Regions from separate parts of the Blautia sp. NSJ-175 genome, predicted to be linked through region 1. Evidence: riboswitches for the same ligand, from Rfam matches in the RefSeq annotation. Region 1 holds a riboswitch; each other region holds the start of a gene.
The links. A riboswitch is a leader RNA that binds a small molecule or an ion and turns the genes downstream of it on or off. The one in region 1 is predicted to bind thiamine pyrophosphate.
Positions count from the first base shown of each region.

Region 2: linked by a shared signal. The riboswitch ahead of thiC (phosphomethylpyrimidine synthase ThiC) and the one ahead of thiM (hydroxyethylthiazole kinase) in region 1 are both predicted to bind thiamine pyrophosphate.
Region 3: linked by a shared signal. The riboswitch ahead of MUB35_RS11175 (thiamine-binding protein) and the one ahead of thiM (hydroxyethylthiazole kinase) in region 1 are both predicted to bind thiamine pyrophosphate.

Region 1 is NZ_JALIFQ010000006.1:294,711-304,693, reverse strand. Features, by position in the region: gene MUB35_RS12240 (HAD family hydrolase) at 1-396, opposite strand, end outside; gene thiE (thiamine phosphate synthase) at 393-1,052, opposite strand; gene thiM (hydroxyethylthiazole kinase) at 1,039-1,863, opposite strand; TPP riboswitch at 1,930-2,037, opposite strand; gene MUB35_RS12225 (ATP-binding cassette domain-containing protein) at 2,093-3,622, opposite strand; gene MUB35_RS12220 (sensor domain-containing diguanylate cyclase) at 3,908-5,149, opposite strand; partial or broken gene MUB35_RS30810 (YbaK/EbsC family protein) at 5,291-5,755, opposite strand; gene MUB35_RS12210 (arsenate reductase family protein) at 5,771-6,124, opposite strand; gene pflB (formate C-acetyltransferase) at 6,399-8,624, shown strand; gene pflA (pyruvate formate-lyase-activating protein) at 8,644-9,411, shown strand; gene MUB35_RS12195 (PucR family transcriptional regulator) at 9,563-9,983, shown strand, end outside.
Region 2 is NZ_JALIFQ010000002.1:14,350-24,332, forward strand. Features, by position in the region: gene MUB35_RS03750 (PDDEXK nuclease domain-containing protein) at 1-212, opposite strand, end outside; gene MUB35_RS03755 (threonine aldolase family protein) at 517-1,557, shown strand; gene MUB35_RS03760 (AraC family transcriptional regulator) at 1,641-2,528, shown strand; gene MUB35_RS03765 (glycoside hydrolase family 31 protein) at 2,659-4,656, shown strand; TPP riboswitch at 4,728-4,836, shown strand; gene thiC (phosphomethylpyrimidine synthase ThiC) at 4,930-6,237, shown strand; gene thiS (sulfur carrier protein ThiS) at 6,308-6,505, shown strand; gene thiF (sulfur carrier protein ThiS adenylyltransferase ThiF) at 6,507-7,157, shown strand; gene MUB35_RS03785 (thiazole synthase) at 7,174-7,944, shown strand; gene thiH (2-iminoacetate synthase ThiH) at 7,957-9,117, shown strand; gene MUB35_RS03795 (thiamine phosphate synthase) at 9,254-9,904, shown strand; gene MUB35_RS03800 (dipeptidase) at 9,965-9,983, opposite strand, start outside.
Region 3 is NZ_JALIFQ010000006.1:63,945-73,927, reverse strand. Features, by position in the region: gene MUB35_RS11185 (ABC transporter substrate-binding protein) at 1-883, opposite strand, end outside; gene MUB35_RS11180 (ABC transporter permease) at 909-1,673, opposite strand; gene MUB35_RS11175 (thiamine-binding protein) at 1,642-1,938, opposite strand; TPP riboswitch at 2,061-2,173, opposite strand; gene MUB35_RS11170 (ABC transporter substrate-binding protein) at 2,212-3,516, opposite strand; gene MUB35_RS11165 (hybrid sensor histidine kinase/response regulator) at 3,500-6,418, opposite strand; gene MUB35_RS11160 (GntR family transcriptional regulator) at 6,423-7,820, opposite strand; gene pdxR (MocR-like pyridoxine biosynthesis transcription factor PdxR) at 8,039-9,523, opposite strand; gene MUB35_RS11150 (glutamine--tRNA ligase/YqeY domain fusion protein) at 9,573-9,983, opposite strand, start outside.

The DNA.
Region 1 (9,983 bases):
GCCGGTAAAATATCCATCAATCCCATTATTTTTAAGAGCTGCCTCGATCAGAGGTCTGTCCGTAGATGTGGCAATGCACATTCTGACATTACGGCTCTTTAAATCCTCCAGTACCTGCAGAACGCCCGGTTTTATCCGAATCACTTTTTCATAACAGTCATATATCATCCTGTTGAATTCGTCAATGATCTCATCGCGTTCCAGGCGGATCCCGTAACTGCTGCGGAAATACTCTGCGGATTCCTCCATGGTCATGGTCTCCAGCTGCTCCTTCGTATCCTCCCCGGGTCTGATTCCTTTCCGCCTCAGATAGATTTCCCCTGCCCGGTCCCACAGCCCCATAGAGTCGAACAGCGTACCGTCCGCATCGAAGACAGCCCCTTTTATTTCTCTCATTTTTCTGTCATCTCCTTCGCCAGAGCCAGCAGCTCCTCACAGGCTTTTCTGATATCCGGCTGTCCGTAGATACCGGATATGACAGACACTCCGGCGGCACCGCTTCCGGCAAGCTGCATCAGATTCTCTTTCTTGATCCCTCCGATAGCCACAACGGGAATGGATACAGCCCGGCAGATTTCCTGCAGTGTTTCCCGGGATATCACATCTGCATCCTCTTTTGTAGAGGTAGAAAATACCGCGCCGACTCCCAGATAATCCGCGCCCATTTTTTCAGCCTGCAAAGCCTGCTCCACGGTTCTTGCAGAGACGCCTATGATCTTGTCAGGGCCCAGTTTTTCCCTGGCGCTTCCCGCCTCCATATCGCTTTGTCCCACATGTACCCCGTCCGCGTCCACAGCCAGCGCAATACCCACATTGTCATTGATAATAAAGGGCACGCGGTAGCTGGCCGCCAGCGCCTTCATGTCCTTTGCCTCGCGCAGGAACTCATCATCCGGCATATCCTTTTCCCTGAGCTGCAGAAGCGTGATACCTCCGTCCAGGGACGCCTTAACCTGTTCGTAAAGTGTCATTTCCCCCACCCAGGACCGGTCCGTAATGGCATACAAAAGCAGGGCACGCCTCACCAACTCTCTCTTCTCAACGCAATTCATATTTTGCTCCTCTCTCCAGCTCCCGGCCGGTCAGTTTATATACTTCATCGATCAGGTGATTCCTGCAGCCTGCGTTGCCGCTGTTCTCCTCTGCCATTTTCTCATATGCCTTCTCCCCGCACAGGCCCATGGTGATGACAGCAGCAGCCACGGCCTCCAGCTTTCTGTCAGGATTGGCAGCCAGATAGGCTGCGGTGAGGGAGCTTAACATACATCCGCAGCCAGTGATCTTTGCCATGACGGGATGCCCGTTTCTGATTATGTATGTGTTTTTTGTATCTGTCACAATATCCACTGCGCCGCTTATGGCGATCACAGCTCCTGTCCTTCCTGAAAAGTCTCTGGCCAGCGCTATGGTCTTTTCCAGATTCTCCTCTGTCACAGCATCCGCTGCGTCGGCATCCACACCTTTGGAGCTGTTTCTGCCTCCGGAAATGGTCTTGATCTCAGATATATTTCCCCGGATGGCAGTAAATGGAATCTCTCTGAGCAGCTCTTCTGCTGTCTCCCGGCGGTATGTGGATGCGCCGGCTCCCACAGGGTCAAGCACAATGGGGCGGCCAAAACCCGCAGCACTTTTTCCGGCCAGAAGCATGGCTTTTACAGAGCGCGGATGGAGAGTTCCCATATTGATATTTAAGCCGTCGCAGAGACGCCCCATCTCCTCTGCTTCCTCCTCCCCGTCCGACATCGTCGGGGAAGCGCCGCAGGCCAACGTAATATTGGCGCAGTCATTTGCAGTTACATAATTGGTGATGTTCTGAATCAGAGGCGTTCTTTCTCTGACATTTTCCAGTATTTCTCCCAGCATTTCTGTTCTCCTCTCTGCATCCTGACAGGGCCGCCGAACACAAAAAGGGAGACGCCAACACGTCTCCCGGAATCGTCCTTCTCTCCCTACGCTGGCATTACCCATATCAGGTTAAAGGGTCGAAGTTGATTACTTCCTCTCAGCCTGCCGCTACAGGCTCCCCTGATGAATTAACTGACTATAAGAATACCACACCTGCCTGTATCTGTCAAATACTCCCTGTCTATCCTCATTTCTTCTCCAGCCCTCTGCCTGTGAGTTCATAGATGGTATCGCACACCTCCTCCATATATTTCCTGTCATGGGAGATACTGATGACTGCCCCCTCAAAATCAGCCAGCAGTTTTCGGATGACCGGCCCGGAGAGCGGTGAAAAGTTTCTGGTCGGCTCATCCAGAAGGAGCACATTGCTGCCGTCCAGGCTCATTTTCAGAAAGAACAGCTTTGCCTTTTGTCCGCCGGAAAGCTGGGAGATGCAGTGGTCCATCTCATCCGCCGTGTATTTCATACTGCCCAGATAGGTGCGTATCCTGCTGATTTCTTCTTTGTCACCCGTCTTCTCAAGAAATTCCGGCGGAGTCCTGCTGCCGTCCATTTTTTCCTCATAGTTCTGCGGCATATAAGCGGCCCGGATATCGGTACGCCCCTCCATGGTTGCAGCAATTTTTTTAAGAAGTGTTGTCTTTCCCGTACCGTTTGCCCCGGTAATGCAGATTTTTTCCGGTCCTTTTACAGTCAGATGAATCTGTGTTGAGAGCAGCCTGTCTCCAACCGCGAGTCTGTCGAGAGAATACTCCAGCACTGTCTTACCGTTTGGAATGGAGGTGCCCTTTTGAAAACGGATAAAAATGGCATCCTCTGTCTCGGGTATCTCCGTCCTGTCCTCCGCCTCCCTCTGATACCGGCGTTCCATGGCTTTTACCGCATGCATTTTCTTTTTCAAAAGCTTGCCTCCGTGAGGATTCTGCCGGCTGATATTTCTCTGATCACTCTCCACTTTCTGCTGGATCCTGCGGAACCGTTCCTCCTGTTTTTCAGCTTCCTCCCGCTCTTTTCTTGCGATGCGTTCCTGATTGGCGAGCCCTCTTGCCCTGTTTTCCATATACGTTTTGTAGTCCATCTTTGCCACCGTGTACCTGGGCTTTGTCTTTCTGTTGATCTGCTCCAGATGAATGATGACATTGGCTGTGCGCTCGATCAATGTCTCATCATGGGAGATATAGAGGATGGGAATATGACTGCTGTTCATAAACTGTTCCATCCACTCCAAAGTCCTGATATCAATGTCATTGGACGGCTCATCCAGCAGAAGGATATGGGGATTTCCCATGAGGATTCCCGCCATCTGCAGCTTGATTTTCTCTCCGCCGGAGAGCTCTCCCATCTTCTGCTGGGAATAGTAAATATCCGCCGGTATTCCAAGCTCCCTGCTTATCTTTGACAGCTCTTTGGGGGACATATTATAAAAGTCTGATTCTTCCGTGAAAAACTCCCAGATGCTTTTCTCCCGATTCCGCTCTTCCAGCTCCTGGGGCAGATACCCTGCCTTTATGTGGTTTTTGACAATCTCCCCTGTATACTCTGCGTAGGAGTCCACCAGAGCCGGGTCATAGATAAGCTTTAAAAGGGTGGATTTTCCGTTTCCCTCCTCACCGATCATGACTGCCCTGTCCCCCTTGTTCAGTACAAAAGAAAAATCCTCCACCAGGGTTCTCATATCTTTTTTATGTGTAACAGTCAGATTCTTAATCTGCAGCATTATGCATACCTTCTTTCCTGATATAAAAAGAGCCTGCTTCTCCACCGGAAAAACAGACTCTTAAATACGCGCACCCATATCGGGTTCGCTGAAGATATCATCATAGGGATACCATTCTCCAGTCAGTCTACTCTCCGGCAACGAAAACAGACCTGCTGTGCAGGTAATGCTCTGTCTTCCATGCTCCGAATCATAAACTACTGAATCATCCTATCCCTCTTTTCTTTTTCATTCTTTAAGCAGAATACTCTGCAGATTTCATTCTATATTATGCAGTACGCCCTGTCAAGCGTCATTTTCACTGTATACCCTGAAGGAGCGTTTTCCTGCCCGCTTTGCCTCATACAAGGCCTCATCGGCACGCCGGTACATCTCCTCATAGGAAAGCTTACTGCCGGTCTGGTAAGATACACCTGCGGACAGAGTCACATTGTACTGCTCCACGCTCTCGTCCTGCAGCGTGTATGTGACAAGCTGCTGCAGCCGTTTCAGACAGACGCCCTTATCCCTGACATCCTCCAAAAATACCATAAATTCATCTCCGCCGATACGGGCACAGATATCATTTTTCCGGAAAGTGGACTGCAGGGCACAGGCTACCTGCAGAAGAATGTTGTCGCCAAAGGGATGCCCGTAGGTGTCATTAAGCATTTTAAATCCGTCCACATCCAGCATGATCATCATACAGGAGGTGGTCTGTTCCATACTTTTCAGCCGCCGTTTGATAAGCCGCTCCCCTGACCTGCGGTTGTAAATACCGGTCAGACAGTCCTTTTCCGCTCCCTGTCGATAGTAAATCTCCCGCATGGTCTGCTCATGGGTGTCCAGCATTCTGCCGATTTTTCTGTCAAAGCCGCCGTCCTTCCCCTTAAAATGTGCGATCTGGCATCTGGTCCACAGGTTATTGCCTTCCCCGTCCACCATGACCACATCCTGCTCTTCCTTGTCAAAGCTCTGTTCCTCCATGGGATAACTGTGCACAAAGAGCTTCACCTCTCCCTTTTTCTCACAGTTTTCACACATAAAAGGAATGAAATCCTTCTTCCTGGGCGGTCTTCCGAAGCGCTGCTCAAAGCAGCCATAGACATCAATGGTACAGTCTTTGCAGTGTATGTCAAAATCCACATCATTTGCCAGCGTGGTGAGTACCCTCTGCAGATGATCCCTGCGGTTCACCAGCTTCCGCAGCCTGATTTTTTCTGTAGCATCCACGAGAAAGACGTAAAAGTAATACTTTCCGTTCTCCTCCTCCACCAGGCGTCCGTAGTCCTCCACCCACAAAACCGTTCCGTCCTGGCAGCAGATTCTGTATTCCACATAATCGTATGTGTCTGACGCGATCTGCGCCATGATCTCGCTCTCCACCCGTTCCAGATCCCCGGGATGCACCATTCCCCGGAAGGAACCGCCTGTAAGCGCCTGGAAAGCCTCCATATCCCTGCACCGGAAAAGTTTTAATACGTTCTCATTGACATAGGTGATCTTCTCGTCGCCATCAGCCTCATAGATAAAAAAGCCCCCCGGCATACGGGACAGATACTTTTTTGACGGTTCCGGCACTGACGGCGTATCAGGCACAGATGGCATTTCCGGCACTGACGGCGTTTCTGACTCAGACGGCTTTTCCGGCACAAACGGCTTTTCCGGCACAAACGGCTTTTCCGGCTGCCATCCCCGGCATACATCGATCCATTCCCGGCTGCCGGCGTATTTTTCCAACTCGCCCGGCGTCAGCTCTATGGCGCTGCTGGCACTTCCGCAGGCCGGAAATACTGTCTTAAATCTCTTCAGGGAAATATCTAAAAACACCTGTACATCAGCCGGAATCCCGAAGGGGCATACTCCGCCCACTGCATGTCCTGTCCTTGTTTCCACCTCATCGGGAGAAAGCATTTTGGCCTTTGTATGAAAATAATCCTTGAACTTTTTGTTGTCCACCCTGGCGTCCCCTGCCATCACCACAAGGACCGTCCTGCCGTCAACCAAAAAGGACAGGGTTTTGGCAATGCGTTCCGGTTCGCATCCGGCAGCCTTTGCCGCCAGCTCCACGGTAGCTGAGGACTGGGAAAATTCCATGATCCGCTCCTCCATGCCAAAACCTCTGAAATACTCCTTTACTTTTTCAATTGCCATTTCCGCACCTCTTTTTTACAGACCGAGCTTTTCCATCCACTCTTTTTCCTTAAACCCCGTGACAACAAAAGATTCTCCCACCAGCACCGGACGCTTCACCAGCATACCATCCGTGGCAAGCAGGTCAAGCTGCTGCTCCTCGCTCATTTCCGGCAGCTTATCTTTCAGTTTCAGCTCCTTGTATTTCATACCGCTGGTATTAAAAAAACGTTTCAGGGGCAGACCGCTTGCGTGATACCAGGTCTCCAGCTCCTCCCTGGTGGGATTCTCTTCTATAATATGGCGGTCCTCAAACTCTATCCCCTTCTCTATAAGCCATTTCTTTGCCTTCTGGCAGGTGCTGCATTTTGGATACTCTATAAATAACATATGTGTAATGCCTCCTTTTTATGGTTCTAGTTTATCATTATACTTTCACGCTTTCAACTACAAAAAACCTTCTTTGCCTTCTCTCTTTGTATTTTATTCAGTACTTTTTTAATCCAGATTGACAACAGGCTATTGGCTGTGCTATTTATATAGCATAGGTTACATTTTGTATACAATATACAATTTGGGAATATCTGGTAACCTTTTTCTTCGAGGCTGCTGCACATATTTTTGTCAGCTTTGATTCATGATTACAGCAGGAGGTAAATACTTTATGAGAACAGAATGGAAAAGCTTTACAGGCGGTGCCTGGGAAAAAGAGATCAATGTGCGGGACTTTATCCAGCAGAATTATACACCATATAAGGGAGACGGAAAGTTCCTTAAAGAGGCCACAGAGGACACCAAAGACCTGTGGCAGCAGGTTCTTGCCCTTATGAAAGAGGAGCGGGAAAAGGGCGGGGTTCTGGATATGGACACCAAAACCGTCTCCACCATCACTTCCCATGGCCCCGGATACCTGGATAAAGACAAGGAAAAGATCGTGGGCCTGCAGACAGACAAGCCACTGAAACGCTCCATGCAGCCATACGGCGGTATCCGTATGGCAGTCAAAGCCTGCGAGGACAATGGCTACCGTGTGGACCCTGAGGTTGTGGAGTATTTCACCACTCACAGAAAGACGCACAATGCCGGTGTGTTTGATGCCTACACCCCTGAAATGCGTGCCTGCCGTTCCAATCATATTATCACCGGACTACCGGATGCCTACGGCAGAGGGCGTATCATCGGCGACTACAGAAGGGCTGCCCTCTACGGTGTGGACCGCCTGATCGAAGAGAAAGAGGAAGAAAAAGCCACCACACGCAGCATTATGTATTCCGATGTTATCCGTGAGCGCGAAGAACTCTCCGAACAGATCCGCGCGCTGAAAATGTTAAAGGAACTGGCCCGCATTTACGGCTGCGACATTTCCAAACCCGCTGAGAATATTCTGGAGGCCACACAGGCACTTTACTTTGCCTACCTGGCAGCCGTGAAGGAACAGAACGGGGCAGCCATGAGCCTTGGCCGCACTTCCACGTTCCTGGATATCTACGCAGAGAGGGATTTAAGAGAAGGGACCTTCACGGAATCCCAGATTCAGGAGATCATTGACCAGTTTATCATGAAGCTCCGCCTTGTCTGCTTTGCCCGCACCCCTGACTATAACCAGATCTTCGCGGGAGACCCTACCTGGGTGACAGAATCCATCGGCGGCATGGGACTGGACGGCCGTCCTCTGGTGACAAAAATGTCCTTCCGTTACCTTCATACCCTGGACAACCTGGGTGCTGCTCCGGAACCGAACCTGACTGTTTTGTGGTCCTCCGGGCTTCCGGAAAGCTTCAAGGAATACTGCGCCGAAATCTCCATCCGTCACTCTGCCATCCAGTATGAAAATGATGATATCATGCGCCCGGTACACGGGGATGACTACGGCATTGCCTGCTGTGTATCCTCCATGCGCATCGGCAAAGAGATGCAGTTCTTCGGTGCCCGTGCCAACCTGGCAAAATGTCTGCTCTATGCCATCAACGGCGGTGTAGATGAGGTTTCCGGACAGCAGGTAGGCCCAAAATTCCGCCCTGTCACATCTGAATATCTGGATTATGACGAGGTGATGGAAAAATACAGAGACATGATGAAATGGCTGGCAGGTGTCTATGTGAACGCTCTGAACATCATCCATTACATGCATGACAAATACAGCTATGAACGCCTGCAGATGGCGCTCCATGACAAGGAAGTACGCCGCTGGTTCGCCACCGGAATCGCCGGATTTTCCGTTGTGGCGGACTCTCTCTCCGCCATTAAGTATGCCAGAGTAAAGCCGGTCCGCAACGAACAGGGAATCGCTGTTGATTTTGAGATTGAAGGAGATTTCCCCAAATACGGAAACGATGATGACCGGGCAGATGAGATCGCCCAGGAGGTGCTTCATACCTTTATGCAGTATATCAAAGGCAACCATACGTACCGCGGAGGTGTCCCCACCACATCCATCCTGACGATCACCTCCAATGTGTCCTACGGCAAAAACACCGGCTCCACCCCGGACGGCAGAAAAGCCGGAGAAGCCTTCGCCCCGGGTGCCAATCCCATGCACGGACGTGATACCAACGGCGCGGTCGCATCCATGGCCACGGTTGCCAAAATGCCGTTCATGGATGCCCAGGACGGTATCTCCAATACCTTCTCCATCGTACCGGATGCCCTGGGCAAAAACGGAAATGCAGAGAAAAATCTGGTGGCACTTTTGGATGGATATGCGGCAAAAGGCGGGCATCACCTGAACGTAAATGTATTCAACAGGGACACACTTCTGGACGCACAGAAACACCCGGAAAAGTATCCGCAGCTCACCATCCGTGTATCCGGTTATGCTGTAAACTTTATCAAGCTGACCAAAGAACAGCAGGATGAAGTGATCTCCAGAACCTTCCATCAGAATATATAAAGGAAAGGCAGGTGTCCACATGAAAGGATATATCCACTCTCTGGAAAGCTTCGGAACCGTGGACGGCCCGGGAGTCCGCTATGTGGTATTTTTCCAGGGCTGTCCCATGCGCTGTCTGTACTGCCACAATCCTGATACCTGGAACCCCGGGGAGGGCCGGCTCATGGACACAGAGGAGATCATAGCCTCCGTGAACCGGAACCGTGCCTTCTATTCCACGGGCGGTCTTACCGCCACAGGGGGAGAGCCGCTTCTGCAGCTTTCCTTCCTGACAGAGCTGTTTGAAAAGGCAAAGGCACAGGGTATCCACACCTGCCTGGACACCTCCGGTGTTACCTTCCGAGGCGGCAGTTCAAAGTACCTTGGGAAGTTAGACCGGCTCCTAAAGTCCACGGATCTGGTCATGCTGGACATTAAGCATATCCACGATGAAACCCACAAAAACCTGACTGGGCATTCCAACAAAGATATCCTTCAGTTCGCCGGATATCTGGATGCGCACCGGATTCCCCTCTGGGTCCGCCATGTGGCGGTTCCCGGCATTACCTGTGACCGGGAATCCCTCCGTTCCCTTGGAAAATTTCTCGGTACCCTTAAGAATCTGAAGGCCGTGGAGGTTCTTCCTTATCACTCCATGGGGAAAATCAAGTACGAGAATCTGGGACTTAAATATCCTATGGGCGATACAGAAGAGGCAACAAAAGAGGATGCCAAAAAAGCATACGAAATCATTCTGGACGGAATGGAGAGCGTGACCCATACCAGGTTCGTCTCCCATTTCACCTGACACTTTGACCCGCCGGATTTTCCTTCTCCGGCGGGTTTTTTGCCGCTTTCTCTGCCGACACCTCTCGACTTTTTCTGCAGATTGTATTATACTTTGATATAAAGCTGCATATCAGCATAACCTGCTTATGCAGAACAGGGGGATTTTTATTATGAAACTGAGTATGTGGATGATAGCCAACAGGCTCAAACCGCTGAATCCTGAGTTCCAGATCAGCGATGGTTCGCCTGCTGTTTTAAAGAGTGCCCGGCGTGCCTATGCCACCAACTGCGTTTATGTGTTTCCCAGCGGAAACGACGTTATCTGCCAATGGGAAAACGACACCATCAGACTGAAAGATATACAATTTGACGAAGCCTTTGAAATCATTCAGGGCATCTTTGATTTTTATGAGGACTGGGATGCCGCCATCGTCTCAGCCGCGGAACAGGGGGATTACCAGAAGATCCTGGATGAAAGCTGGCACTGTTTCCACAATCCCATGGTCCTGCTGGACGCCAACTGCAATGTTCTTGCATACAGCCAGCAGTATAAAGAGGTTTATGTGGACGAGGAGTGGGCACACCTGATGG
Region 2 (9,983 bases), on a different contig from region 1:
CCATAATATGCTGTTAATTGTCGTGACAACGTCACGACTATCTGCTTTCCGTATTGAGCTCTGGCGTTTCCCAATACATCTTCATTAATTCGATTTCCAATATTCCAAAATAATATTGTGATTTCCGCATTAGCAACGGCCGCTACTTTTGTTTTTGACTCCTGTATGAGATGATTTATATCTTGAAATAATTTATTTACGGTCTCTTCCATATACACCTCTCCTCATGAACATCATAATGTGTTATATCAATCCAACAGTTCATCCAAAACTTGCCTCGTTGCGCCCATTATATTGCGAACTGCGTTCCCAATCTTCTGCAGTCGCCAAATGTGAGCAAGCTCCCACTTGGCTCGTTGCGCCCATTATATCAACAAAAACGGACATTTTCAACGAAATGATTTGTTTTTCCTGCAAAGTGTGATAGAATGTAGCTTGAAACAGCAGCATGTCATTCGGAGCCTGAAAAACGGACTTCGGATGCGGATAGAAATACAGGAAAAGGGGATTTTTGCCATGTATAGTTTTCAGAATGATTACAGTGAAGGAGCGCACCCTAACATACTCAGGGCGCTGGAAACCATCAATTATCACCAGAACAATTCATACGGACTGGACGAGCACAGTGACAACGCAAGGGAATTGATTCAGGAAGCACTTGAGGATTACAGCGTGGACATTCATTTTATCGCCGGAGGTACTCTCACCAACCTGACTTTTATCTCCCATATTCTGCGTCCATATGAAGCTGTTTTAAGTGCCGATACCGGTCACATCAACACTCACGAGACCGGGGCTATTGAATCCACGGGGCATAAGGTATTTTCCATTCCCGCGGATGACGGAAAACTGACACCGGACCTGATTCGTCCTGTCTTAAAATTACATGAAAATGAACACTGGGTGGAACCACGCCTGGTTTATATATCCAATCCCACAGAGGTGGGAACTGTTTACACCAAAGAAGAGCTGGAAACTCTGTATGCCTTCTGCAAACGCCACGACCTGTATCTGTACATGGACGGCGCGCGCCTGGCTATGGCCCTGGCTGTGGAGGAGACACACCTGACCTTCCCGGACCTGCCGGATTTATGTGACGCCTTCTACATCGGCGGAACGAAAGTGGGCGCCATGTTCGGCGAGGCTCTTGTTATTGTAAAAGAAGAATTTAAAGACCATTTCCGCTTCAATATGAAACAGCACGGAGCAATCCTTGCAAAGGGCTGGATGATGGGCGTTCAGTTCGAGGAACTTTTTAAAGAAGGGCTGTATCTGGAGCTTGGACGCAAAGGTGTTGCCATGGCACAGATTCTTAAGGATGTGTTTGAAAAAGCAGGCATCCCGCTTCTGGCACCGGCACCTACCAACCAGGTATTCCCTATTTTCCCGGATGCTCTGGCGGAAGCGGTAAACGAAAGATTTCTGACCACCTTCCAGTGCAAACCCGATCCGGAACACACCTGCCTCAGATTCTGTACTTCCTGGGCAACCAGTGAGGATGCAGTCAGGGATTTCGCCTCAGAGTTTGAGGATCTGGCAGCCAAATTCAACAGATAACACCTGAACTTAAACTTAATGTAAAGGCATTCCGGAAGCTTCTTAATCCTGAATGCCTTTTTTTATTATAGGAGACTCCTTATATGAATATCGATCCAGCCGTCAATGATAATTTAAAAGAACAAGCAGCCCACGGAAGTCATGAATTTCCCCTTCAGGTATATCAGGACATGGAATACTGCGAAAACGGGCTGATCCTTTACAACCACTGGCATGAGGAGGCAGAGATCCTCTTTGTGACAGAAGGCATGATGGAGCTGGTGGTAGACGGCATTTCCATCATTGCCGGAAAAGACACCATTGTACTGATTCCCCCAAACCAGCTTCATGGTGCCTATCAATACAGGGATCAAACCTGCCGTTTTACCTCCATTGTGTTCCACCCTGACTTTATTTCCAGTAAAAATCAGGATGCCATCCAGGCCGGACAGTTAAATCCGTTCTTTGAGAACAGCTTTGTGTCCTCCTATGTTATATACGGCACGGATTTGAAATGTGAGGCTGTTCAGCATCTCCTCGGGGAACTCACAGCAGCCTATCACGCCTCCCATCCCTATCGGGAACTGCTGATCAAGGGATACCTTTACCAGATTTTATTTCATCTTCTGATAAAAGAAGAAAAGCACAATATAAAATCCACATCCGACTATATAAATGAGGAGCGGAAAAAGAAGATTCTAAGATACATTGATGAAAATTACCAGAACCCCTTAAACCTTGATTCCCTTGCCAAATCCGTCTCCCTGAGCAGGGAACAGTTCTGCCGCTTTTTCAAAAAATCTTTCCGCTCCACCCCTGTCTCTTACCTGAACCGCTACCGCATTAACCGTTCCATGTCGCTGTTAAGGGAGACCGGTCTTCCCGTCATAGATATTGCTCTTGCTGTAGGATTTGACAGCAGCAACTACTTTGCCGTATCTTTCCGAAAGGCAACGGGAATGACGCCCAGTCAGTTTAGAAATATGACATGATTTTAATATACCCTGACATCATAATAGATGTTTTTTCCCCGGGATAATCTTATAATACTGGAAAATGAACGTCAGCCGTGATTGTCCGGCCAGAGCGCTACACAACTTATTTATCTACAGGAGGAAAATTATGTCATTCTTTACCCAAAGCGAAAATTATATTGAATACCACAATGCCGGCGAAACCCTCCGCATTATGGCATGGGGCGCAAACAGCCTGAGAGTTGTTTCCGTACCCTCCGGTCCCCTGGACCTTTCAAGCAGTGCCCTGAAAGAACAGGAACCGTCACACACACAGATTCAGGCAGACGAGGAAACTGCCACGATCACAAACGGCAAAATCTCCGCTCTCATTGACACAAGAGGCTGGAACAGCGCGGCGGTTGTCACCTTCTTTAACGACAAAAAGGAAATACTTCTCAAAGAGATGGACGGCGGCGGCGCCCTGATCCGCAGGGCCCGTAAATTTTCCCCTTATATCGGCGGCGATTACCGTCTGAAGGTCAGCTTTGAGGCCAACAAGGACGAAAAAATATACGGCATGGGCCAGTATCAGCAGGACATCCTGGATCTGAAAGGCTGCAATATTGAACTGGCCCACAGAAACTCCCAGGCATCCATCCCCTTCTATGTATCCAGCAAAGGCTACGGCTTCTTCTGGCACAATCCCGCCATCGGCAGCGTCTCCTTCGGCAAAAATGTAACAGAGTGGCGGGCTGACAGCACCAAAAAAATGGACTACTGGATCACAGCAGGCGACACTCCCGCTCAGATCGAATCTCAGTACAGCCAGGTGACGGGGCGCGCTCCCATGATGCCGGAATGCGGACTGGGCTTCTGGCAGTGCAAACTGCGCTACCATAACCAGGAACAGGTATTGTCTGTTGCCAGAGAATATCACCGCCGGGGCATTCCTGTGGATGTGTTTGTGGTTGACTATTATCACTGGCCGCGGTGCGGAGACTACCGTTTTGATGAGCATTTCTTCCCGGACCCCAAGGCCATGGCGGAAGAACTGCGCTCTTACGGAATGGAACTTATGGTATCCGTGTGGCCCCAGATCGACTGGCGCAGTGAGAACTTCAAGGAGATGCGCCAGAAGGGTCTTCTCGTCCAGACAGAACACGGCCTGAACGTCCAGATGGATTTCCAGGGCAACAATGTATTCTATGATGCCACCAACCCTGAGGCCAGAGAATATGTCTGGGAGAAATGCAGAAAGAATTACAGGGAAAACGGAGTCAAACTCTTCTGGCTGGATGAAGCGGAACCGGAATATACCACCTATGATTACGAAAACTACCGTTACTATGCCGGAAGCGTCATGCAGCAGGGAAACATTTACCCCAGAGAATACGCCCGCGGCTTCTATGAAGGCCAGAAAGCAGCCGGCCAGGAGGACGTTCTGAACCTGGTGCGCTGTGCCTGGGCAGGAAGCCAGCAGTACGGTGCCCTGATCTGGTCCGGTGATATCCACTCCACCTATCAGGATTTCCGCAACCAGATCGTGGCCGGCCTGCAGATGGGGCTCTCCGGAATCCCCTGGTGGACCACAGATATCGGCGGCTTCCACGGCGGCAACATTTATGACAAAGACTTCCAGGAACTGCTGATCCGCTGGTTCCAGTTCGGCGCCTTCTGCCCTGTTATGCGCCTTCACGGCAACCGCCTCCCGCGCACACCGCTCTACAAAGCAGACGGAGAGGAGACTGAGGGAACCGGCGCAGACAATGAGATCTGGAGTTATGGGGAAGAAAATTACCAGATCATGAAGAAATTCATTGAGATCCGTGAAATGATGCGGGATTATACCAGAAGCCTTATGGCTGAGGCACACGAGACAGGCGCTCCGGTTATGCGTACCATGTTCTATGAATTCCCGGAGGATTTAAACACCTGGGAACTGGATACCCAGTACATGTACGGCCCGGACATTCTGGCAGCTCCTATTGTGGAACCCCACGCCTTCAGGCGGAAGGTCTATCTGCCTGAGGGCAGCACCTGGACCAATGCCCATACGGGTGAAATTCTGGAAGGCGGACAGTGGATCGAAGCGGAAGCTTCCATGGATACCCTTCCTGTATTTCTGCGGGATGGCAGACAGGAATATCTGATCAAAAATATATAATATAAAATTCAGTGTTGACAATTTTCTCCAGCCGCTATATGATTATGGCAGGAAAAATACCTGAAAACAATTGAATACGCAAGGGGAGCTGACGCGTCGGCTGAGAGGAAATACGAACGGATTTCGACCCTGAGAACCTGATACGGATAATGCCGGCGTAGGAAGCGAACCAGAAGTTTATGTAATATTTGGTGCACCCCATCAGGGGTGCATTTTTTTCACCTCTTCTATCTCCTTCCGGGCATTTCCGTGTCACACAGAAAGGAGATTTACATGCAGTACACAACACAGATGGACGCTGCCAGAAAAGGCATTATCACAAAAGAGATGGAATCGGCAGCCAAAAAAGAACAGATGGATGTCAGAGAACTCATGACTCTTATGGCCAAAGGCCAGGTCATCATTCCCTGCAACAAAAAACACACCTCTCTGGAGCCAAACGCCATTGGTTCCATGCTCAGAACGAAGATCAATGTAAATCTGGGCATTTCCAGGGACTGCAAAGACATGGACATGGAAATTGAAAAAGTCAACAACGCGGTAAAAATGGGTGCTGAATCTATTATGGATCTGAGCTCCTACGGGGATACCCGCACCTTCCGCAGACGCTTGACAAAAGAATGTCCTGCCATCATCGGAACCGTCCCCATCTATGACGCTGTAGTCTACTATCACAAACCCCTGAAAGAGATCACTTCCCGCCAGTGGCTTGACATTGTCCGCATGCACGCCGAGGACGGGGTGGACTTCATGACCATCCACTGCGGCATCAACAAAGAGACTGCCGGAAAATTCAAACGAAACAAACGTCTGACCAATATCGTTTCCCGCGGGGGCTCCATCATCTTTGCCTGGATGGAAATGACAGGCCAGGAAAACCCCTTCTACGAACATTATGATGAGATTCTGGATATCTGCCGGGAATACGACATTACCATGAGCCTTGGAGACGCCTGCCGCCCCGGATGCATTCAGGATGCCTCTGATATTTCCCAGATCGAGGAGCTGATCACTCTGGGTGAGCTGACAAAACGCGCCTGGGAAAAGGATGTACAGGTTATGGTGGAAGGCCCCGGACACATGCCCCTTGACCAGATTGAGGCCAATATGAAGATTCAGCAGACACTCTGTCAGGGTGCCCCCTTCTATGTGCTGGGTCCCCTGGTGACAGACATTGCCCCCGGATACGACCACATTACCGCTGCCATCGGCGGTGCCATTGCAGCCACCTACGGCGCTTCCTTCCTGTGCTATGTGACCCCGGCGGAACACCTGCGTCTGCCCAATCTGGAGGACGTAAAGGAAGGTATTATAGCTTCCCGCATCGCAGCACATGCCGCAGATATTGCTAAAGGTGTAAAAGGCGCTGCCGACTGGGACAATAAAATGAGTACAGCCCGCAAGAAACTGGACTGGGAAGAAATGTTCCGTCTCTGTCTGGACCCGGAAAAAGCCGGGCGCTACCGGGCAGAGGCAAAGCCTGAAAAGGAGGACACCTGCAGCATGTGCGGTAATTTCTGCGCAGTCAGGAACATGAACCGTATCCTGGAAGGTGAGATTGTCAGCATCTATGACGAATGATAAAAGCAGCACTGCAAATACGAAGACCTGTTAAGCAGTCACACAGCACATACATAAAGAGGTATATCAAATGATAACAATCAACGGAAATGCCATTCAGCTTACTGCCCCCTGTACAGTGGAAACCCTCCTAGTGGAACGGGGTTATTCCCTGCAGCGCATCGCTGTGGAGAGAAACGGTGATATTCTTTCCAAAAACCGTTACGCTGACACCATCGTTCAGGATGGAGATACCTATGAGATTGTCAGCTTTGTAGGAGGCGGCTGATTTGGAAGAAAGACATACGATCCTGTCCAAAGACGAAATCGAGGAAGTTCTTATAGAACGCCATACCCTCCCCATACACCGGAAACTCCGGAATGCCGGTGCCGCCATTGCCGGCCTCGGCGGTCTGGGCTCCCATGTGGCTGTAATGCTGGCGCGTACCGGCATCGGAAGCCTTCACCTGATCGATTTTGACCGGGTGGAGCCCAGCAATTTGAACCGGCAGATTTACAGGATGAAGCATTTAGGCAGGTATAAAACAGAAGCGCTGAAAGAAGAGATCTCAGAGATCAACCCTTACATCTCAGTCCGCACCGACACAGTTAAGGTAACAGATAACAATATAGACCGCCTGTTTAGGGATGACAAGATCATCTGTGAAGCATTTGACCGGGCAGAAAATAAGGCCATGCTGGTCAACTATCTTCTGGAACACCGTCCGGATACTTTCATTGTATCCGGTTCGGGCATGGCCGGCTATGGGAGCAGCAACTCCATACATACAGAAAAGAGGATGAAAAACCTGTATCTCTGCGGGGACGGCACCAGTGACATTGCCTCCGGCATAAGCCTGACAGCTCCCAGAGTCACTCTCTGTGCAGCACATCAGGCCAATATGATACTGCGGCTCATTCTAGGAGAAAAAGACGTATAGAAAAGAGGAAAAAGACATGATAAAAGATGACAAACTTATATTGGGAGGACACGAATTTCACTCCCGTTTTATTCTGGGTTCCGGCAAATACAATCCGGAACTGATCCACGCTGCCGTTAAAAATGCCGGGGCTGAAATCATTACTCTGGCTGTACGCAGAGCCAACAGCGGCACTGCCAGTATACTGGAACATATACCGGACGGCATAACACTCCTTCCCAACACCTCCGGGGCCAGAACTGCGGATGAAGCAGTAAGGATCGCCCGCCTGGCCAGGGAACTGGGCTGCGGGGATTTTGTTAAAGTTGAGGTCATCCGAGACTCCAAATACCTGCTGCCGGACAATCAGGAAACCATCCGCGCCACAGAGATGCTGGCAAAAGAGGGCTTTATTGTCATGCCTTACATGTACCCTGATCTAAACGCCGCCAGAGACCTGGAACATGCCGGAGCTGCGTGTATCATGCCGTTAGGTGCCCCCATTGGTACCAACAAGGGATTGTGCACAAGGGAATTCATCAAAATCCTTATCGAGGAAATTGACCTTCCCATTATTGTAGACGCAGGAATCGGCCGCCCTTCCCAGGCTTGTGAAGCCATGGAAATGGGCGCTGCCGCAGTCATGGCAAATACAGCCATTGCCACTTCCGGCGACATACCCGCCATGGCGGAAGCCTTTAAAAAAGCCATTGAAGCAGGACGTACCGCATACCTGTCGGGCCTTGGGCGCGTTGTAAACGGCAGAGCCAGCGCCTCCTCTCCGCTCACCGGATTTCTGGAACAATAAGGAGGTGGAAAAATGACTGCATCAAGAACAAATCATATGGAATATATGGAGGGTATGGAAGCTCTGGATTCTGATGTTATGGATAAAGTGATAAGTGCCATGGACAGCTATGACTATCACCGTTATACAGAAGCACACGTACTGGCTGCACTGTCCCATGACACACGGACACCGGAGGATTTCGCAGCGCTTCTGTCTCCCGCCGCGGAACCTTTCCTGGAAGAGATGGCACAGGCTGCGCGGGCTGAAACCAGGAAACACTTCGGAAACTGTGTAAATCTCTTTACGCCGCTTTATATCTCCAATTACTGTGAAAACCACTGCATTTACTGTGGTTTCAACTGCCATAACCATATCCGCAGGGCAAGGCTTACCGCGGAGGAAATCGAGTTGGAAATGGCTGCGATCGCCAAAACAGGACTGGAAGAAATTCTTATACTGGTCGGCGAGAGCCGTGCAAAAAGTGATGTCAGGTATCTGGGGGAGGCGTGCAGGATCGCCAGAAAATACTTTAAAATGGTGGGACTGGAAGTCTATCCTATGAACAGTGAGGAGTATGCCTATCTCCATAAATGCGGAGCTGATTATGTGACAGTATTTCAGGAGACTTATAATTCCCATAAGTATGAGACGCTGCATCTGGCCGGGCATAAAAGAATCTTCCCTTATCGGTTTCACGCGCAGGAGCGGGCATTGAAAGGCGGAATGAGAGGAGTTGCTTTTGGGGCGCTTCTGGGGCTGGATGATTTCAGAAAGGATGCATTTGCTACAGGGATGCACGCCTGGTATCTGCAGCGGAAATATCCGCAGGCTGAGATTGCGTTTTCCTGCCCGCGTCTCAGGCCGATCATTAATAATGATAAGATCAATCCTAAGGATGTGCATGAACCGCAGCTTCTTCAGGTGATCATGGCTTACAGACTCTTTATGCCGTTTGCCGGAATCACGATTTCTACCAGGGAACGGGCTGAGTTCCGGGATCATGTGGTCACGATCGCAGCGACTAAGATTTCTGCAGGGGTAAGTACCGGAGTCGGCAGTCATGTGGAGGAGCTGGAGGATAAGGGGGATGACCAGTTTGAGATTTCAGATGACAGAGGTGTTGAGGAGGTCTGCAGGGCTGTCAGAGACGGGGGAATGCAGGTGGTCATGAATGATTATGTATTCGTATAACAGCGAGGTGTAGTATAGCGGGCAGGGTGGATATCCCTTTGTATGCTTGCTGTCATCACGGAAACTAAATAAAAGCGGAGGAAAACTGCCATATGGGAGCTGGCTTTATTCCACACAAATTGGCAGAGGTGGTATTATGGGTAAAATGAGCAATGGGGTAAGGTTTGATAAGATGCTGGTGATTACCAATCGGCTGCTTTGTGATGGGGATTTTCTGGAGCGGATCGAGACGGTGGCTGCTAAAAAGCCAAAAGGAATTGTGTTGAGGGAAAAAGATTTGGGAGCCGGGGAATATAGAGAACTGGCTATGAAGGTGCTTAAGATATGCAGGCGATATGATGTTGACTGTATTCTGCATTCCCGGGCAGAGGCGGCAAGGGAGCTTGGCTGTCCTCGTATCCACCTGCCTTTTTCAAGGTTTTGCGGGGATAATATCTGTGTAAAGTCCGGCGAAAGTGAACGTCTATCAGGTTCTGATGAGAGGAGCAGGCTGCTTATGGATTTTGATCTGATCGGTGTTTCTGTTCATTCGGTGGAGGAGGCCATTTTTGCTGAGAAGATGGGGGCCGGTTATGTAACGGCAGGGCATATTTTCCTGACGGACTGCAAAAAGGGACTTGCCGCCAGAGGGCTGCCTTTTCTGAAAAACGTCTGTGAATCGGTTGGGATTCCTGTGTATGCCATTGGCGGTATTACACCGGATCATGTGGATGACGTGCTGGGAGCAGGGGCGGCAGGTTTTTGTGTTATGTCAGGAATCATGCGGGATTCGGTGTGGGGCGTATAGATAAGAGCAGGTATTGGCCCCATCACAAAGCGATTTTTAATGGGCGAATACCGTAACGATTCAGCCGGCTGAATCGTTA
Region 3 (9,983 bases), 230 kb from region 1:
CCGCTTTATACTGGTCCTTTAAATACTCCTGACTGGCTTTTACCAGTTCCTCATCCAGCTCCGGGGAAGCTTCCAGAAGAATAGATGCTGCTTCGTCCGGGTCTGCAATGGCATCCTCATAACCCTGCTTCAAAGCCCGGAGAAAAGCCTTTGCCGTATCTGGCTTCTCTTCCAGAAAATCATTGTTTGCTATCACAACCGGTGTATAGTAATCAAATACAGGATTGATATCCTTAAAGGCAAAGTAATCCGTCTCCAGATCTGCTACCTCTGTGGCAACTCCTGCCCACGCATAGAAAATCCAGATGGCATCCACGGATTTTGATTTCAGCGCGGAGACCTCGTCTGTGACCGTACTTGGGATCAGTTCCACTTTAGAGAAATCCCCGCCGTCTTTTTCCACCACATTCTGCATCATGGCTTTCTCAATGGGGGCATCCCAGGTGGCGTATTTCTTTCCTTCCAGACCTTTGGGGCGCTCCATCCCCTCCCCTTTTCTGGAGATAATGCCGGATGTATTGTGCTGGATCAGGGCTGCTACCGCTGTATTTGGCAGTGCGTTGTCACCTGCCACACCCGGTGCCATGCTGTCCTGGAAAGAGACACCAAACTGGGCTTTTCCCGATGCCACAAGAGCGTCCGCGCCGTCCTCCGGTGGCTGTACGATCTCTACATCCAGTCCCTCCTTCTCAAAATATCCCTTCTCTTTCGCCACGTAAAGACCTGTATGGTTTGTATTGGGGGTCCAGTCCAGCACGAAAGTGATCTTCTCCAAATCTTCGGAACCGCTGTCCTTCTTCCCGCTGTCTTCGCTGCTGCCGCACGCCGCCACAGATGTGAGCATACAGGCTGTCAGGACAGCCGCCAGAATCTTCTTTTTCATCCTCCATTGTCCTCTCTGTTCTGTCTTATTTTGCCCGTTCCCAGGGCATGCTTTTTTTCTGCAGAATATCCACCAGCTTCATGAGAAGAAGGCTGATAATGGATATGAGAAAAATAACTGCAAACATTTTGTCAAAGGCAAACGCCTTTTTCACACGTGTCATATACACACCGAGGCCGGAAAAACCGCCCAGCCACTCAGAGATAACCGCTCCCACCACGGAGTAGGAGGCAGATATGCGCAGGCTTGCATAAAACCGGCCCATGGCCCCCGGCATCTTGATATATCGGAAGATCTGAAGCCTGCCGGCCCCCATGCTTCGTAAAAGGTTCATCATATCCTTGTCTGCGGAGCGGAATCCTTCCAAAAGCCCAATGGTGATAGGGAAAAAGGTCACGATCACGATCAGAATGACCTTTGGCAGCATCTCATATCCGAACCACAGCACCAAAAGAGGCGCGATGGCTACGGTAGGCACGGTCTGTGTAATAACGATCAGCGGATAAAACGCCTTGTAAAGCTTGTCAAAGCGGTCCATAAGAACTGCCATGACAAACCCGAAAACCACACCGCAGAAAAGCCCTGCAGCCGCCTCCAAAAGCGTCACCCTGGAATTCTCCATGAGCAGGGGAAATTCACTGATAAACGCCCTCACCACCTGTACCGGCGAGGGCAGCATATATCCCGGGACCAGGCCTGCCATGGAGACAGCCTGCCAGATGACCAGAATGGCGGCCAGGGCTGCAGATGCCCACAGCTTACTGGTGGTGCTTTGTAACTTTTTTCTCAATGGTCAGCACATCTCCTTCTGGCTTATAGGACACTTTGATATAGGCCGCAACAGAAGGTGCGCCTGCACGGACAGCGATGTGCTGGCATTCTTTTACAATATCCATAAGTTCATCATAGTCACCCTCAATGGCTGTCTCAAAAGGCCCTACATAATAGTTCAGCCCCGTACTCTTAATATAGTCAATGACCTCATCGACTATACGGATCAGTTCCTCGTCATTTGCTGCCTCCGGCAGTGTCTGGATTGCTACGCTTGCGTTCATTTTCTTTTCCTCCTTAGAAATTTATCATCGTTTTCTGCCGGGGAATCTGTGCAAAAGAAAAAGCCCCCGACAGGTTTTACCCGAACAGGAGCTGTTTTTCAGAACAAATGCGCACCGGTCTATGGTGCCTCTCTTATGCTCCCTACGCCGGCATTACCCGGATCAGGTTAAGGGTGAAAAACGATTACGGTTTTACTCTCAGCCGGACTTCTCTCCAGCTCCCCTGTTGTCTTCTCAAGTTTACTTCATTGTAAATTGATTGTCAAGTCAATCTCATATATCTTTATCGCCGTACAGCGCAATTTCCTCTTTCTGTCTCTCATCATACTCCCTGCACACGATCTCTACGTCCGCCCCCTCACAGAGCTCTACGCAGAGTTCCTTGATGGTATTCCAGGTATTAAACGGGAGCGTGAAATCCTGATTGGGAATCTGGCCTCCGGATGCCAGACAGGATACAAACTTCTCAGCCTGGGGCAGCGTGGTGGCCTCATTTCCGCGTGCTGAGGATACCTTCCCCAGCTCCCCTGCAAATGCATTGAGCGTATCTGTGGTACACAGGTTTTCCAGGATTGCAAGTGCCTCGCCAAGATGCTCTGTATTGGGATTGACAGCCAGCCTCTGGTCCGCACCCACAACACAGACGGGGCCTTCCTTCAGCACCGGCAGCGCGGTCATCTCGGCTGCAAACGGGTAGTCCCTGGCAAACGCTGCCGCGCGGCAGAGAGAACTGATAAACGCGCATTTTCCCTCAGCGAAAAAGGCGGCCTCCTCGTCACTGCCCGGCAGTGTCTCCAAGGAGCGTTCCACATCCAGATATTCCCTGTCGATCATGGTCTGCAGAAAAGCAAAGCCGTCCCGCATATAGGTACTGACAGGCGTTTCCCCCTTTGCAAGAGCGGCAGTAAGCGCCTCACTCTCAGGATTCTGATACAGCGGCCCCAGTCCCGCACACATGGCAGGAACACTCAGTCCAAAATCCTTATTGGCCCCGTAGGGAAGGATGCCGTTCTGCTTTAATACATCACAGACATTCCAGAACTCGTCCAGTGTCTCCGGAATCTCCAGCTGATACTGATGGAGCATATCCACATTCCAGATCAGGCCAAAACCGGTATAGGACAGAGGGACAGAAAACACCTTCCCCTTATATGTACTCTGCCGGAGGGCATCCTCAGAAAGGCTGCTGATACAGTCAAGACCGGATAAATCATAGATAAAACCTTTCTGGTCAAACTCCAGCACATCCTCCGCCGGTATGATATACAGGTCATCCGCCTGTCCGCTTTCCATGCGCTTCAGCAGAAGTTCCCGGTAAGAAAGCCCTTCCTCTGCATAGAAATCCGCGAAATCACTGTACAGGATAATATTGCCCTTTGTTTTTGGATTGATCACATCAGAACAGCACTTATTTATAATCTCTGATATGTTTTCCCCCTGGGTAAAGAGGGTGATCACAACATCCGGCTCATTTTTATCAATGTATACTTCCGGCTCTTCCTTCTCTCCGGAACAGCCGCTGCATAAAAGCATACATGCAAGTGCCGCTGCCGTTAACCTTCTATATCTTCTCTTCATTTTTTCCATCCCCGCTTTCCTTATCCGCATATATCCGGATGACTTCAAAAAGCCTTGCTATATCGATCGGTTTGGATATATGGGCATCCATTCCGGCATTTTTACATTTTAAAACATCCTCCTCAAAGGCATCGGCAGTCATGGCTATAATGGGAATATGTTCCGCACTGTTCTTCTGGAGCGCCCGGATCTCTCCCGTGGCTGTAAAGCCGTCCATCACAGGCATATGGATATCCATAAAGATCATATCATAATATCCCGGCCCGGTCTGCTCCACTTTCCTGACAGCCTGCAGACCGTCCTCCACGCTGTCCACCAAAATACCGCTGTCCCGCAGCAGTTCCTCCACAATTTCCCGGTTCAGTTCATTATCCTCAGCCATCAGAACATGCAGGCCTTCAAACCGTCCGCGGTTTTCACTGTCCATGATCTCCTGTACTTTTGCGGAAGACCCCATGATATAATAACGCAGCTTCTGCACCAGTTCAGAGCGGAAAACAGGCTTTGTCAAAAATCCATTGATTCCCGCTTCCAGGGCTTCCTGCTCCACTTCCTCCCAATTGTAGGCAGACAACAGAATGATCGGGATATCACTGCCGAGATCCGCCCGGATACGGCGGGCAGTCTCCACCCCGTCCATCTCCGGCATCTTCCAGTCCAAAATCACCGCAAAGTAATCCCGGCCCATCCGGCGGGCCCTGTTGGCGGCTTTTACAGCCTCCCCGCCGCTCAGTGCCCAATCCACATGCACCCCGGCTTCCTCAAGCATGAGCTGAATGCCCTCGCAGGTATCCGGGCTGTCATCCACCACAAGCACCGTATGTCCCGCCAGCACGCCGGTCTCCTGTTTGTCAGGTTCCATAAGCACCATGGGCAGAACCACCGTAAACTTTGACCCTGCACCGAGCGTACTTTCCACATGGATCGTACCGCTCATCACATCCACAATGTTTTTTGTGATGGCCATTCCCAGGCCGGTGCCTGTCACCTTGCTCAGACGGTTATCCTCTGCCCGCTCAAAAGGATTGAAGATACGTTTTACAAAGTCAGGTTCCATTCCGATGCCGTTGTCTTCCACCTGGAATACAATATCGATCATCCGGTCATCCCGCTTTTTTTCCTGGAGCCGGATCGTGATCTCTCCGCCCTGCGGCGTGTATTTCACAGCGTTTGATAAGAGGTTCAGAAGGATCTTCTGAATATGCAAAGCATCCCCGATCACTGTATCATAGTCCAGGACAGACGATTTTACATGCATGGTGTGGCCTTTTTTTGTCATTTCCGGCTTAATGAGGAGCAGAACATTGGAGATCAGCTCCGGCAGGTTCACAGGCTCCTTTTTCAGGCTGAATTTACCGCTCTCGATACGCGACATATCCAGCACCTCATTGATGAGGGCAAGCAGATGATCAGATGCCGTGGATATTTTTTCCAGGCTGTCTTTAACCTTATCCGGGTTATTCAGATTGGCCCGCGCAATGGCTGTCATGCCGATGATGCCGTTCATTGGCGTACGGATATCATGTGACATGGAGGAAAAGAAGGCGTTTCTGGCCCGGTTGTTCTCCTGTGCCTGCCGCAGGGCATCCGCAAGGTCATCCCGCATATGGTGCTCGCCTGTGGTATCATGCAGGACAGCCAGGTACTGCCCGTTATCCGCGGGAAGAAGATGCACCTCTGTCCAGCGCTGCAGTTCATTGTCTGTGCCTGTCTTATACTCCTTTCGCATCTTCTTCACCAGACTGCCGTTAAAGAAGGAAATGCGGTCCCTGTCATCCCCCGGCATCCCACAGTGGTCAAAGAGGATTTCCGGCCTGGACATGACCTGCCCCGGTTCCACATCAAACAGCATCCTGACATTGTCGGAAACCATTTCCACGCTTCTGTCCGCAGGGTTGTAGACAAGGAAAGCAAAATCTATGTTGGAAGAAATGTTCTGGAAAAGCCGTTCCCGGTAAATCCTTCCCTGTTCACGCCCCTTCATGGATTCGCGGCTGAGCAGCAGTCCTGTGATCAGGATCAGCGCCACTGCCAGCTCTGTAAATGTGACGGCCACCATCTTGATGATTTCAGATGACTCCTGCTGCAGAACGCGTTTGGGCAGGATGGAAATAAGATACCAGTTATAAGAATCCCTCATGGGCAGAAAGCATAAAATGCCGCTCTCCCCATGAAATTCCAGGCTGATGGTTCCCGCCTCTTTCTTCCTCATAAGGTCCTGCAGGGTACTCAGCATCTTTTCCCCGTTGTTGTGCTGCGCCAGAAAACCGTAGATGTCATCTGTCTTTGAACCTGTGCTTTCAATCACCCAGGAACCGCTGTCGCCATCCACCACATAAGCGTACCCGGATCCCCCGCTGAAAGTAAAAAGGGCAGGGTCATTGTATTTGGAAAGTGTCTTGTCAGCGTAAAGAGCTCCCACCTGTCTGCCACCCGCACAGACAGGGGCCTGGAAGGTGATCTGAGGTCGTCCGCTGCTCCCCACGTAGGCATCCGAATACCCGGATTTTCCCCGGGACAGCGCTGTTTCCTCAAAGGTAAAAGACGCAGTATCCACCGGTTCCGCGCTGCTGTCAATACCGGTTCCATCCAGCCCCACATAATAAAACCGGTAGAAATCCGAAGACTCCGCGTAGTTGGCAAGTGTCTCAAAAGACGCCGCATCCCCACCGCTTAAAGCAAACAGATTGGCATTGGATATGACCTGCTGTTCATCATTGTCCAATTCACTGTTGATACTGCTTTGGATCATACGTGTGGAATTCATCAGCGTCTCATTGGATCCCTGGTTCATCTTGGCATTGATACGGTCCAGAAAGGAGAGCATAAAGACAACAGTAAACGCAAGCAGAAGGATGACACTGATCAGGATCGCAACAGACCGTTTCTTATATTTCTTCATACCCTCACCTCAAATTATGGCAGGCCGGAATTCCAAAATGTGCGTTGAAAAATTCCATTCTGCTTTCTATAAAAATCTGCCACGCATCTGCAAAGTCATACAGACGGCCGGCGCGCAGATATTTTTCCGACAGTTCCAGCACTGCCTCAGGACTTGGGGGAAGCTGACCTGATTTCATCATCACTGCAGACAGAATATATCCCCATGTGATCAGTTCCCTTAATTTTCTGCAACATTCCCGGATCATGGGTGACGGGCACTCCCGGATGATAAAGCTCAGTAACACATCCATACAGAGAATGCTGCTCTTTGTCCCCCTGACCTTACCCAGTTCCCGCAGAAATTCTTCACCTCTTTGCTGCGGCGATGACTCCAGGGTAAACAGCAAGATACCCCTGACCGTCAGGGCCAGGATCTGAAGGCTCTCGCCATGCAGACGCAGACTTTCCCGGATCTCCGCTGCATTCCAGTTAAAATCCGTATTTCCAAGGCATACCTCTGTGCCAATCCCCATATGTGACTTTGTCACTCCCAGGGATTCCAGCAAAACCAATGTGCGGCGCACTGTGCTCAGTGACACATGATACAGTTCTGCCATCTTAGGCTGTGAAGGCAGATAACTGCCCATGGAATAACGCCCGGAAAAAATCTCACGGATAATAACAGAAGCCAGCGTATACCTCACCTGAGGGCGCTGGCGGTAGATATCCCAATGAAACGGAATCTGACCGATATTTTCCAGATGATACTTTTCACGCGCACGTTCAATAAAATCCAGTACTTCTTCTTCAGCATTGACATACCGGTACCCGGATTGGGAATCCTGACTGCCTGCTGTTTGTTCCGCTAATATTTCCTCCGCACAGTTTCTGGGATTTGACCGGTTCTGCGGGTAAAGAAAATTCACATAGCGCAGACACTGCCAGTAAAGATTCAGCATGAGGGCATTGTCAAAAACACGAAGGGTATCAATACAGAGCTTTACCGGTATGGGTATGGCGCCGGACACGACAGCGTTATGTCTGCTGTTTTCCTCCTCTGCCGCTTTCCTGTCCAGTCTGCGCAGACCGGCCTCCCAAAGAGGCAGAAATAAAATCTTTCCCGCCCGGGCAATATCCCGGATTCCATCCCTGCGGGGCACAAAATAATCCGCGGCATTTTTTTCAAACTCCTCACTCGTTCCTCTGTATACCACCTCTGCGGCCCTGCGCTCCTCGGTTACGATATAACCTTTTTCCTCCAGCTTGGCAAGCGCCGCCCGGACTGTATTCCGCCCCACCTGAAATGTAGAACAAATCACGGAAACCGATGATAGGGAATCTCCGTATTTATAATATCCGAACAGAATACGGGATTCATAATACTCATAAATCAACTCGTAAAGCCCTTTGTCTTTTTTCATATTTTTCTCCTAAAAGAAATCATCTCAGATTCGGCGAAAACAACCCTGTTCATGTTGGTCAATATCATAATCTTACCATAACTGACATTATTATGCAATGTCAGACAAGAAGCTTTATGTATCTGCATGGACACAGATATACGAATTATTTATCTGTTAAGTTCACCGGCAAAAATAGGGCAGCCATCCGGCTGCTGCCCGCCGAATGACTGCCCTATTCAAATTTCCGTGCCGCTCCAGGCGGCTGTAAGCCTTTTTATCCCCTCCTCCAGGTCTTCCTCCGGCATGGTGGCATACCCCAGAAGGACAGTGGACTGCATGGGCGGCGTCTGCCCGCTGACCAGAAATTCAGACAGGCCGTAGACCCTGACACCCAAACGGGCCGCTTTTTCCACGGCCTCCTGTTCAGACAAGCCGTTTTTTAACTGTACCAGAAGATGTACGCCAGCGTGTTCGCCGAAATACGTGCACACATTTCCCATGCTGTCCTTCAGCCAGCGCAGAAGCAGGTCATGTTTTCCTTTGTAAAGGCTGCGCATTCTGTTCAAATGCCGCTCATAATGGCCTTCTCTGAGAAAACGCTCCAGTATTTTCTGGTCCGCCCTGGATACGGTGACAGAGAAAGGATTTTCTCCGCTCAGATACCGCCTCATAAGCTTTTTTGGAAGTACCATATAACTGATTCGGATGGAGGGAGCTATGGATTTTGAGAAGGTTCCAAGATAAATGACACGCTCCTCCTTGTCAAATCCCTGTAAAGCAGGTATGGGTTTTCCCTTATAACGGAACTCACTGTCATAGTCATCCTCTATGATATAGCGCTCCCCCCTCCCTGCCCATTTGAGCAGAGAGAGGCGGCGTTTCAGGGGCATGACCGTGCCCATGGGGAACTGATGGGAGGGCATGACATATACCATGTCCGCCCCGGTTTGCTCCAGATCTTTCACATCAATTCCCTGTTCATCCTGATTTACGACACACCGTTCAAATCCCATATGCCCAAAATCATGCCAGGCACTTCTGTATGTAGGATTTTCCATGGCGATCCTTCTGTCACGTCCAAGGATCGTGCACAGAAGCATCAGCAGATAATCGTTCCCCGCCCCCACAAGGATCTGCTCCGGTTCGCAGTGGACACCTCTCGCCCGGTAAAGATACTCTGCGATGGCTTCCCGAAGGGACAGTTCCCCGCAGGGATCGCCCAGCGCAAAGAGTGAATCCTGCGCATCTGTCAGTACCTGCCGTGACAATCTGCGCCAGGCATTGTGAGGAAAGCTGCCGGGGGCGATTCCGTTCAGAGCAAAATCATATACAAACCCATCCCTGTCTTTAAAAGATTCCCGGTCCGCCTGCCTTTTCGTTTCGTGCAGTCTGCCTTCTAACGCACCTTCCTGTGATGCACCGCTTCCCGCGTCCGTCTGCTCCTGTCTTCTGCCAGTGCCGTAATAAAGCCCTTCAATGTCGCATACATAGTACCCCTTGCACGGAACCGCTTCAATATATCCTTCCGACACAAGCTGGTCATAGGCCAGATCCACTGTACTCCTGCTCACTGCCAAATTTCCCGCAAGTGCACGGGAGGACGGCAGCCGCACACCTGCGGCCAGCCGTCCTTCCTGGATTTCCTGTTTAAAATATTCACATATCTGTTCGTACAAAGGCGCATCAGCCTTTGTATCCAGTGAAATGATCAAATCGTTCATTCTTTTCTCTCACACTCATGGCCCATAGAAAATATGACGGACATAATTTCTATAATTTAAAGGAGCTCTTCAAAGACACGATCCTGTTAAATACCGGTTCTCCCGGTTTGGAATCGTGGCAGTCTGCGCAGAAGAAACCGTTTCTCACAAACTGGAAGCTGTCATATGCCTCCGCCTGGGCAAGTGCCGGTTCCACATAGCAGTCTTTCAGCACAACCAGGGAATTGGGGTTCAGATTCAGGCTTCCGTCCTCTTTGTTGTACACACCTTTCTCCTCATCCACAATGTTCTCATAGAGACGGCACTCCACATTCACTGCAGTTTTCTGCGCTACCCAGTGAATGGTTCCCTTAACTTTTCTTCCGTCCGGGGAATTTCCGCCCTTAGACTCAGGGTCATAGGTACAGTGTACCACTGTGATATTGCCGTTCTCGTCTTTTTCAAAACCGGTGCATTTTAC